3 regions of the Companilactobacillus sp. HBUAS59699 genome follow, and region 3 is predicted to be linked to each of the others. Evidence: predicted binding sites of a transcription regulator. Region 3 holds the regulator's gene; each other region holds the start of a gene.
What was found. The regulator NrdR, encoded in region 3, represses ribonucleotide reductase genes. The targets are predictions, from matches to a motif close to ACACNATATATNGTGT.
Positions count from the first base shown of each region.

Region 1: the regulator NrdR is predicted to act here: its motif matches at 1,925-1,940, upstream of pnuC (nicotinamide riboside transporter PnuC).
Region 2: the regulator NrdR is predicted to act here: its motif matches at 1,265-1,280, upstream of nrdJ (ribonucleoside-triphosphate reductase, adenosylcobalamin-dependent).

Region 1 is NZ_JAYKTV010000001.1:324,462-327,757, reverse strand. It holds gene U8519_RS01720 (alpha/beta hydrolase) at 1-900, opposite strand, end outside; gene pnuC (nicotinamide riboside transporter PnuC) at 987-1,736, opposite strand; gene U8519_RS01710 (peroxiredoxin) at 2,016-2,579, opposite strand; gene U8519_RS01705 (HD domain-containing protein) at 2,697-3,296, shown strand, end outside.
Region 2 is NZ_JAYKTV010000004.1:186,178-189,473, reverse strand. It holds gene U8519_RS09310 (SLAP domain-containing protein) at 417-932, shown strand; gene nrdJ (ribonucleoside-triphosphate reductase, adenosylcobalamin-dependent) at 1,312-3,296, shown strand, end outside.
Region 3 is NZ_JAYKTV010000001.1:104,251-107,546, reverse strand. It holds gene U8519_RS00480 (DnaD domain protein) at 1-1,054, opposite strand, end outside; gene nrdR (transcriptional regulator NrdR) at 1,066-1,548, opposite strand; gene coaE (dephospho-CoA kinase) at 1,570-2,163, opposite strand; gene mutM (DNA-formamidopyrimidine glycosylase) at 2,160-2,987, opposite strand; gene polA (DNA polymerase I) at 3,018-3,296, opposite strand, start outside.

The DNA of each region.
Region 1 (3,296 bases), 220 kb from region 3:
GAATTCTGTTGTCTTATTAATATAATTACGTGTCTCTTTATTGTAAGACTTACCATGTTCGGCACCCTTTACGATCCACATCTCCTTAGGATCGTTAGCATTTTTATAGTTAGTATAAATATTGCTTGTCGGCACAAACGTATCTTTAGAGCCATGGATCAAGAACAATGGTACATGGCTCTTTTTCAAAGTATTCTTAGTATTTGCTTCATAAAAATTGTAGCCCGCAAATATCTTCGAATAAATTGCTGCTGTCTGAACTAATGGAAAACTTGGCAAATTAAACATTTCCTTTAATTGATAATTCAGTTCACCAGAAATAGTTGAGTAACCGCAGTCCTCAATTGCCCATTTCACATTCTTAGGTTGTTTGCCTAGAGTATACATTACCGTCGCAGCACCCATACTGATACCGTACAATCCTATTTGAGACTTCTTCCCATTAAGTTTATTTACTCTACTTATCCATTCCATAATGTCACTACGATCTTTCCATCCATAACCAGCGTATTCTCCGCCACTCATTCCGAAAGAACGATTATCAGGTGCTAAGACATTATAACCCGCATCATGAAAGATCTTGACGAACGAACCCATATGCTTGCTGGCACTTCCGTAACCGTGAATCACCACAACTGTTTTTGCGGTTTTCTTAGTTGCTGGCAGATACCTAGCTTTCAACGTTAAACCGTCTTTTGACTTTTCCGTCCAAATTTGTTGATCCTGTTCGCTGAACCATTTATTATTGCCAGTCAAAGGTTTGTTACTGACCGTCGTACTGCCATAGCCACCCTTTTTGAAGGCATAGTTAAATAAGTAAGAGCCTCCGGCTAAGTCTGCAACAATAAAGATTCCCAGTAGCGAAATCAATACTATCTTTATTATTTTTTTCCCATTCATAAATCTAACCCACTTTTTGTCGAAATATTTGCACTATATCATTTTAACAAAAAAAAAGTTGAGTTTTCTACTCAACTTACAACTAATTAATTTAATTGTTGGCTAGGATCATCAGCGACGTTTGTTGATGATTCAACTTTGTGGAACCAGTGGATGTGTGAATCGAAGAATGCAATCATATCATTCATGAAGTACATAATGTATGTTAAGAACAATACTGGGCTGGCATCGCCTTGAGCTGCTGTAACACCCCATAAAACGATTGACATAACACCTTGGACTGTCCAGAAGTAATATTGTTCACGGAAACGTAATGTACATAACAATGCACCTGTGAAACCAATAGCACTAGCTACTGAATCGATAACTGGTCTAGGACTAATAAATAGATGAGTATCCATTAAATAAAGAAGTCCCCATGATGCAAAGAAGAATAAGGCTGTTAATAGCCACTTTGGAGCTGTTAGACCATGAATATGCTTTTCAGCATCCTTTGCCCATTGTGGACTGATCAAAACAGGAATATCCAAAAGGATAATATAACTTGTTTGTAAAATAACATCAGCGAAGTTCTTAGCGTTAATAGCTACGAAAATATAAATAAGTGCTGAAACCAAACCTAATACACCGTTTAAAGGCTTTGCATTAGTAATTGCAACTGTACATGTAAATCCTAAAACACCAGCGAACCATGTTGCGATGGCAATACCAGTAATACTATGTGAAAGCGTTGAAGCTGTGATGGCACCTAAACCAAACATCAAAAGCATGTAACTCTTGAAACTCCAACCTCTCATTTGTTCGACATACCACTTTGGGCTAAAAATACTTGTCATTTAATCCTTCTCCTCACTTTTTTGAAGCTATATTTGTTCCCCTTTAAACGAACAACAAATAAAATATTACCACTCTGATTATGAATTTCCATGTTTTATTTTTAGTGAAATTATTAACAGAAGTGTTCCACAGCGATATGACAAGGATTGGGAGAAAATATTAAATTTTTAATATCTGATTGAAAGCGATACAACATATGGTAGCTAATCAGCCGATAAACACAAAATATAGATTTATGGTAAAAAAATAATCCCTTAACGGAATTATTTTTGTAATAATTAGATTTTACCAACTAAGTCAGCACCAGGAACAATAGTCTTTTCACCTGGATGCCAGTTAGCAGGACAAACGTTATCACCATTTTCAGCAACGAATTGTGCTGCTTCTAGTGTTCTTAGGATTTCTTGTGCATTACGGCCAATGCCCATTGCATTTACTGTGTATGACTTGATCACACCTTCAGGATTGATGATGTATACACCACGGTATGCTTGACCGCTCTCTGAATCAATCAAATCAAAGAAGTCTGCCAATTGATGCTTTTGGTCGGCTAACATTGGATATTCGATTTTACCAATACTATCAGTATTTTCAGCCCAAGCCATATGTGAGAATTCACTATCAACAGATACTGAATAAATCTCAGCATTATTTGCTTTAAAATCAGCATAATGTTTTTCTAGATCTTGAAGTTCTGTAGGACAAACGAATGAAAAGTCAGCTGGGTAGAAGAATAAAATCGACCATTTTCCAAGCAAATTTTGTTTATTGTAGCTCTTCAACTCGCCATTATGATAAGCCTTGACATCAAAGTCAGGAATTTCTTTATTAATATAATTCATAAACAAAATACCTCCTAAGTTATGCTTATATTTTAATACAAATCTTTTATTAAACATAGTCTCAACTTAATTCTCTGCTAAAATGTATAGTATCAATTTCAAAGGGAATGTTTATTAATGAATAATACTGAGCAACAAATTAAATTGATCCATGATTTTTCATATCAAAAAATGTCCGCTGATCATACAGGACATAATTTCGACCATATCGAGCGAGTTGTCAAAATGGCAAATCGAATTTCCCAACAGGAAAAAACTGATAAATTAATTACTCTGGGAGCGGCATACTTGCACGATGTTGCTGATGATAAACTAGTCGATGATCCTGCTAAATTGGAATCTGAAATTAGAGATTTTTTGAAGAGTATTCAATTGGATAATGACCAAATCGATGAAATAATGTATATCACTCACAATCTATCTTTCAGTAAATCTCTTAGCAAGAATCCTCCTAAACTATCCTTGGCTGGTCAAGTAGTTCAAGACGCCGATAGATTAGATGCAATTGGTGCTATCGGCATCACACGTGCAATCTACTACGGCGGTGCCAACGCTGAGACGATATATGATCCAACTATCAAACCACGCGAAAAGATGAACAAAGCTGAATATCGTAATTTGGACAATGAAACAATTATTAATCATTTCTATGAAAAACTGTTAAAGTTAACTAGTATGATGAATACGACAACTGCTAAAAAAATTGCCTTACATCGT
Region 2 (3,296 bases), on a different contig from region 3:
TAACGAGTATAAGAGCTATGACTAGAATAATGATATTTCTTACAGAATTTTGAGCAAGGTAGTTTTGTTTAAAAACTAGCAACATTAGTAAAAAAACAATACTAGTGAATATTACTACACATGACAAAATAGACTTGCTTATAAAATTTTGAAATTTAGTGATGATTTTCCCCCTAAAATTGCCTTAAAAATAAAGCTGTTTTATTTTCCCCATTTGTAAATCTATTAAAGAATTACTGTTATATAGTAGCATAGTGTCCTTGTTATTTCGTAATTATTTCGTAAACGAACGTTTTGTAGTATTTTATTTTTTATACTTTTTGTCTATGTGATATGTCCCTGAATATTTGTACCTAGATTGGCACGGTGCTATTTTAGCCGTGAATCAAATAATAGATTCCGAGGCTAATAAAAAAATGAAAAAAAATCTTCTAAAAACAATAAGTATAGGTTTGATGGGTTTATCTCCAGCATTGTTGATGGGAATAAGCTCATTGGGGACTGTCACAGCTAGTGCTGCCGAGATCAATCCTGAAGAAAATGTTAAGTGTATGACGGTTTACGGGTCACCAGAGCCAATTTATAATCGACAAGGTGAATTAACAGGAAGATATTTGGCAGTTGGTACCTCATGGCGTTTAGGAAAAGCCATTCCTATAAGTGGTAAATATTACTTTGGAGTTGGCACTGACGAGTATATTGCCGGTAAATCCGAAAATTATTCCTACACGCCATATGACGGCACAGTTCGTGTCTTAAGTTCTACCGAACCAGCTGCAATTTATACTAGAGATGGTGCAAAAATAACTGGACGTGCCTTAGCACCAGGCACATATTGGCGCACCGACAGAGTAGTCAACCTTGGTGGAATAAGTTATTTCAGAGTTGCTACTGATGAATATGTTTGTGTAAGCGATGCTGCACCAGTTTAAAATTGTTAAGTACTAATAACAGATAATGGAAGATGAAGTCAAGATGATTTCATCTTTTTTTGTTGGAAAAATTTCGTGTCAAGTACTTGAAATTTGTCAAAAAGGTCTAATTAAAATTATCATTGCTTATCATGCGATAAGCATATTAGAATGGTAGTTGCGGATTTAAAATGACTCAATTGAATTAAGTTATATCAAAATTTAATTCCAAAAAAAATTTTTTATGTAAGCAAATTTATAAACACCGTAATTGACGGTGCTTCCCGTTGCCAAAATCAGGTTCACTTATTTATTTAACAAACACCACATCTTGTTATATAATTCGACTTGAGATACCATATATAGTGTTATTTATTAATAAATGGAGTGAAGCAATATGATGAACTTATTAAGAAAAATCAAATTAGACGATGAATTTATAGATGAAGTAAAAGAAACTATTAAACCACATTGGGGAGAACTAGGCTGGGTTACTTACAAGCGGACATATGCACGTTGGATTCCAGAACTAGGACGTACCGAAAACTGGTCTGAAACAGTTAAACGTGTAGTCGAAGGTAACATCAATCTTGACCCTCGTTTGAAAGATGATTCATTGACTGAAGAACAATATCAAGGACTAGTCAATGAAGCTAAAGAATTATATAAGTTAGTCTATGGATTAGCAGCTACTCCATCAGGTAGAAATCTCTGGATCTCTGGTACTGAGTATCAAGATCGTAACGGTGATGCCTTGAACAATTGTTGGTTTATTGCCATTAGACCACAAAAATACGGTGACAGTCATATTCTTCCTAGTTATTTAACAGAAGACCAAGTTGCTGTATCAATGCCATTTTCATTTATGTTCGATCAATTGATGAAGGGTGGCGGCGTTGGTTTTTCAGTTGTTCCTGATAATATGAAGAAGATGCCTGTTGTTGATAAGAAGATCAATTTAACGGTCCTAATCAGCAAATCTAGCGCTTCTTACAAAGATTCTATTGCGGCAGGTGCAATTGACCGTGAAGATTACTTAAAAGACCACAGCACTGATGACGTTCGTTTTTACAAGCTTCCTGATACTCGTGAAGGTTGGGTAATTGGTAATGCCAACATGGTTGATGCCCATTTTGCTTCAACTAATGCTGAAGGCGTTAATGATGTTGTTTTGGATATTACTGATATTCGTCCTAAAGGTGCTAAGATCAAGGGATTCGGTGGTACTGCCTCAGGTCCTGTCCCATTGATCGAAATGTTTTTTGATATTAACGAAGTTTTGAACAACGCTGTTGGCAAGCAACTAACATCAGTTGATTGTACAGATATGGGTAACTTGATCGGTAAAACAGTCGTTGCTGGTAATGTTCGTCGTTCAGCTGAATTAGCTCTTGGTGGAGCAACAGACAATGACTTCATTACTATGAAACAAGATCAAGAGAAGTTGTATCACCACCGTTGGGCTTCTAATAATAGTGTTTCTGTTGATTCTAAATTCACTAAGTATCAACCAATTGCTGATTCGATCGTTCATAACGGTGAGCCAGGTATCGTTAACTTGGAATTGTCACGTAACTATGGACGTATTGCCGATGGTTATCAACCTGGTATCGATGATGCTGTTGAAGGAACTAATCCTTGTGGAGAAATTTCTTTGAGCAACGGTGAACCATGTAACTTGTTCGAGGTCTTCCCAGTTATTGCCGAAAAACAAGGCTGGAAGTTGGAAGAAGCCTTTAATCTAGCTGCCAGATATACTAAGCGTGTTACATTCAGCAACTACGATTGGGAAGTTTCACGTAAAGCTATCCAAAAGAACCGTCGTATCGGTGTTTCAATGTCAGGTATTCAAGACTGGATCTTAAACACTTTTGGTAACCGTGTTGTTACTGGATTTGAAGATACCAAGGATCAAGATGGCGTTGCCATCAAGAAACCTATCTATGATCAAAGAATCGTTAAGAGATTTGATGATTTGTATCATTCAGTTGTCAAAGCGGATGAAAGTTATTCTGATGAATTGAACTGCAATACTTCTATCAAACATACGACTGTTAAGCCATCAGGTACAGTTGCTAAGTTGGCAGGTGTTTCTGAAGGGATGCACTTCCACTATGCAGGTTACTTGATTCAAAGAATCAGATTCCAAGATAGTGATCCATTGCTTCCAGCCTTGAAGGCCTGTGGTTACAAGATTGAACCTGATATTTATACAAAGCATACGATGTGTGTTGAATTCCCAGTTAAGGCTGTTAATGCAGATAATCCTAACTTTGCATCAGCTGGTAATGTTTCAATTGCTGAACAATTTGCTACACAAGCATTCTTACAAACATATTGGTCAGATAATGCGGTAAGTTGTACCGTAACATTCCAACCAGACGA
Region 3 (3,296 bases):
CCATATCTCGTAATGCCCGTGATTCCACTGTACCAGTAAAGCCGCCACTCTTCTTTTTCTCAGCGGCTAAGAAGTCAGCTGGTGCCAAAGTCTTCGCTTGTTGCAACAATACATCATCTGCACGATTAAAATGTGTCACTATAGTATTTTGGTTTGTGTTATTAGCTTCATTATTATTCTGAGTTGTGGCATTCTTGATTGAAATATTAGCATTCTTCTCAAAGCGATCTTGAACCGTCCGCTTCAAACGGACTGGATCGATCTTATTATTAACGATGTCACAAGTTTGACCGATCAAATTAATTATGGCTATTTCATCTATGCCATAAAAAGCGTGCAAACTAATGATCAATTCTTGATTCTTTAAGAGATCATCATTACTGATTTTGAACAACTGACCAATTCTTTCCGAAATCAACTCCCAGTCTAGTTGAGAATCATCTGTTTCTTGGATCTTAGGTTTAGGTTGTGTATTCATATCATCAAAATCACTTTGAGCCGATTTAACTTCTGACGGAGTATTTATCAAGTCATCATTACTTAATTGAAATACTTCCAAGAAATCTTTACTGATCTCTTTGGAATCATCAAGAATATCAGTCGATTGGGCATATTTTTTGACTAACTTGTGATAGTTCTTCTCACCTATCTGTTCATACAAAAAAATACTCATTAGATCATCATTAAAAAAATCATGCGGCATTAAAGGCTCAAACAATTGATATACAACGTAATCACCAATGTCATCATGCTTTTCATATGACCGGATCAAACCCAATGCTTCGGCCTTAATGCGTTCATTATAAAAAGTTTTTAAGTCAAGGTCTAATAAGCTCATCAGATCAGCGTGACTCTGACGCTCACTGACTAATTCTTTATTAGGAACCTTCTCCCACAACAGTAAATAAATACTATATGCACGAGTTCCAAGTAACGGCAAATAAAGATCAGTCAAAACATGACGATCATAATCATTTATTTGTCCGTGTGGCAAACACCAATAACCCGTCAATGGTGTAAACTTTGCCGGATCATAATTAAATTCTTTTGCCAATTCAGCACTTCCTAATCTTTATCAGATTTACCTTCAGATCCATCATTTGCCATCATTTCTTGAACCTCTTTCATAAATCCATTCATATCTTTGAATTCACGATAGACGCTGGCAAAGCGGATATAAGTAACATCATCGACATCGGCAAGAATCTTCATGACATATTCACCGATAGTTTGAGAACCAACTTCATTCTCACCGGTTGCACGAATTTGATTTTCTACCTTATCAACGATGCCATTCATTTGATCAATAGTAACTGGGCGCTTTTCAGCTGCACGTACTAATCCTCGCAATAACTTCTCACGACTGAACTCTTCACGATTCCCGTTCTTCTTGATTACTAATAATGGCGATTTTTCGATTCTTTCAAAAGTTGTAAAACGTGTCCCGCAGTATTCGCATTCTCTTCTACGTCTGATAGCGCGTCCCTCATCACTTGGACGACTGTCGACAACTTTTGATGAATCATGATGACAATGTGGACAAATCATATCATCAGCCTCTTTTCTGTATCATAATTTTTTTATCAAATTATAAATTTCAGTTTCTAAAATATTCAAATTACCTGAATTATCAATCACAATATCTGCACGTTTTTTCTTATCTTCCATCGACATTTGTGAATTGATTTTTTTCAAAGCATCTTCTTCACTAATTCTATCACGTTCCATCAAGCGTTCTAACTGTATTTTTTCAGGAATATAAATAGTTATTACTCCATCAAAATAATTTTGATAATTAGATTCAAACAATAATTGAATTTCAAATATTACTATTCTTTTATCATTTGATTCACGGACTTGTTTTATTGTATGTAGAATTTGCTCTCGAATCAATGGTCCTGTGATATTTGTTAACTTTTTTAGCTGATTTTTATCATTAAAAACGATTGAACCTAATTTTTTTCGATTCAAAGATCCGTCACTGAACAAGATTCCTTTACCAAAAGTACTTACAATCTGTTCCAATCCAATAGTACCAGGCTCGACAATATCTCTTGCTACTTGATCAGCGTCGTAAACTACACAACCGTTCTTTCTAAAAATATCCAATACAGTTGATTTACCAGCTGCGATTCCACCCGTTAACCCATAGATCTTGCTCATTTGATTACCTGACAGTGTGGACAGAAGTGTGTACCACGTCCGCCTACTTTTATTTTCTCGATTTCAGTACCGCAACGAGAACAAGGTGTTCCTTCTTTGCCATAAGCGTGCAAGAAATTCTGCATGTGACCTGCATGACCAGTTGAATCTACATACGATCTAACCGTTGATCCACCAGCTTCAATTCCCATTTTCATTTCTTCATTTGAATATTTAATAATATTCTTAATATCATCATCATTCAAGTGATTAGCTGGTGTTTCTGGATGCAGTTTGGCACTCCAAAGGACTTCATCGACGTATATGTTACCAAGTCCACTCATAACTGATTGATCTAACAAAACCGTCTTAATGTCTTTGCGATGTCGCATTATCCTTGGTTTAACATTTTCAAATGTAAATTCATCTGACAAGGGCTCAGGACCTAATTTTGCAATCGACTTATTTCCCGCAAGATCAGACGTTCTCCACAACTGCATTCGACCAAATTTTCTAACATCATTATAAATGAGCTTTTGTCCATCATCCAAAGTAAAAATTGCATGAGAATGTTTATCGATCATTGCTGGATCGGCAGAAACACGATACTTACCTTCCATTCGCAAATGGCTAATGATCGTAAATCCATTATCTAAATGTATCAACAAGAACTTAGCACGACGACCAATATCTTCAATAGTTGTACCAGTCACCATATCAATAAATTGTTGTACATCCCCCGTTATTAAGTTTTGATATCTGATCTCAACGTTAGTGATTTTTTTACCCTTAACTTGAGATATCAATCCTCGTCTAACAGTCTCTACTTCTGGCATTTCAGGCATACTTTTTCACTCATTTCTTTATAAAATTTATTATTTTGCTTCGTACCAACTTTCACCGTGCGCTGATCCAACTTTTAGTGGAACATCTAATTTAACAGCAGAATCCATTACACTTGGTACGAGCTTCTCCAAAATTGGAATTTCAGATTTTGGTGCTTCAAAAATCATTTCATCGTGAACTTGCAATAGTAAGTTAGCTTGCAAGTTCTCTTTTTTGAGCATCTTTTGCATATTGATCATGGCAACTTTAATAATATCAGCCGCACTACCTTGAATAGGTGTGTTCATGGCTGTTCTCTGAGCAAAATT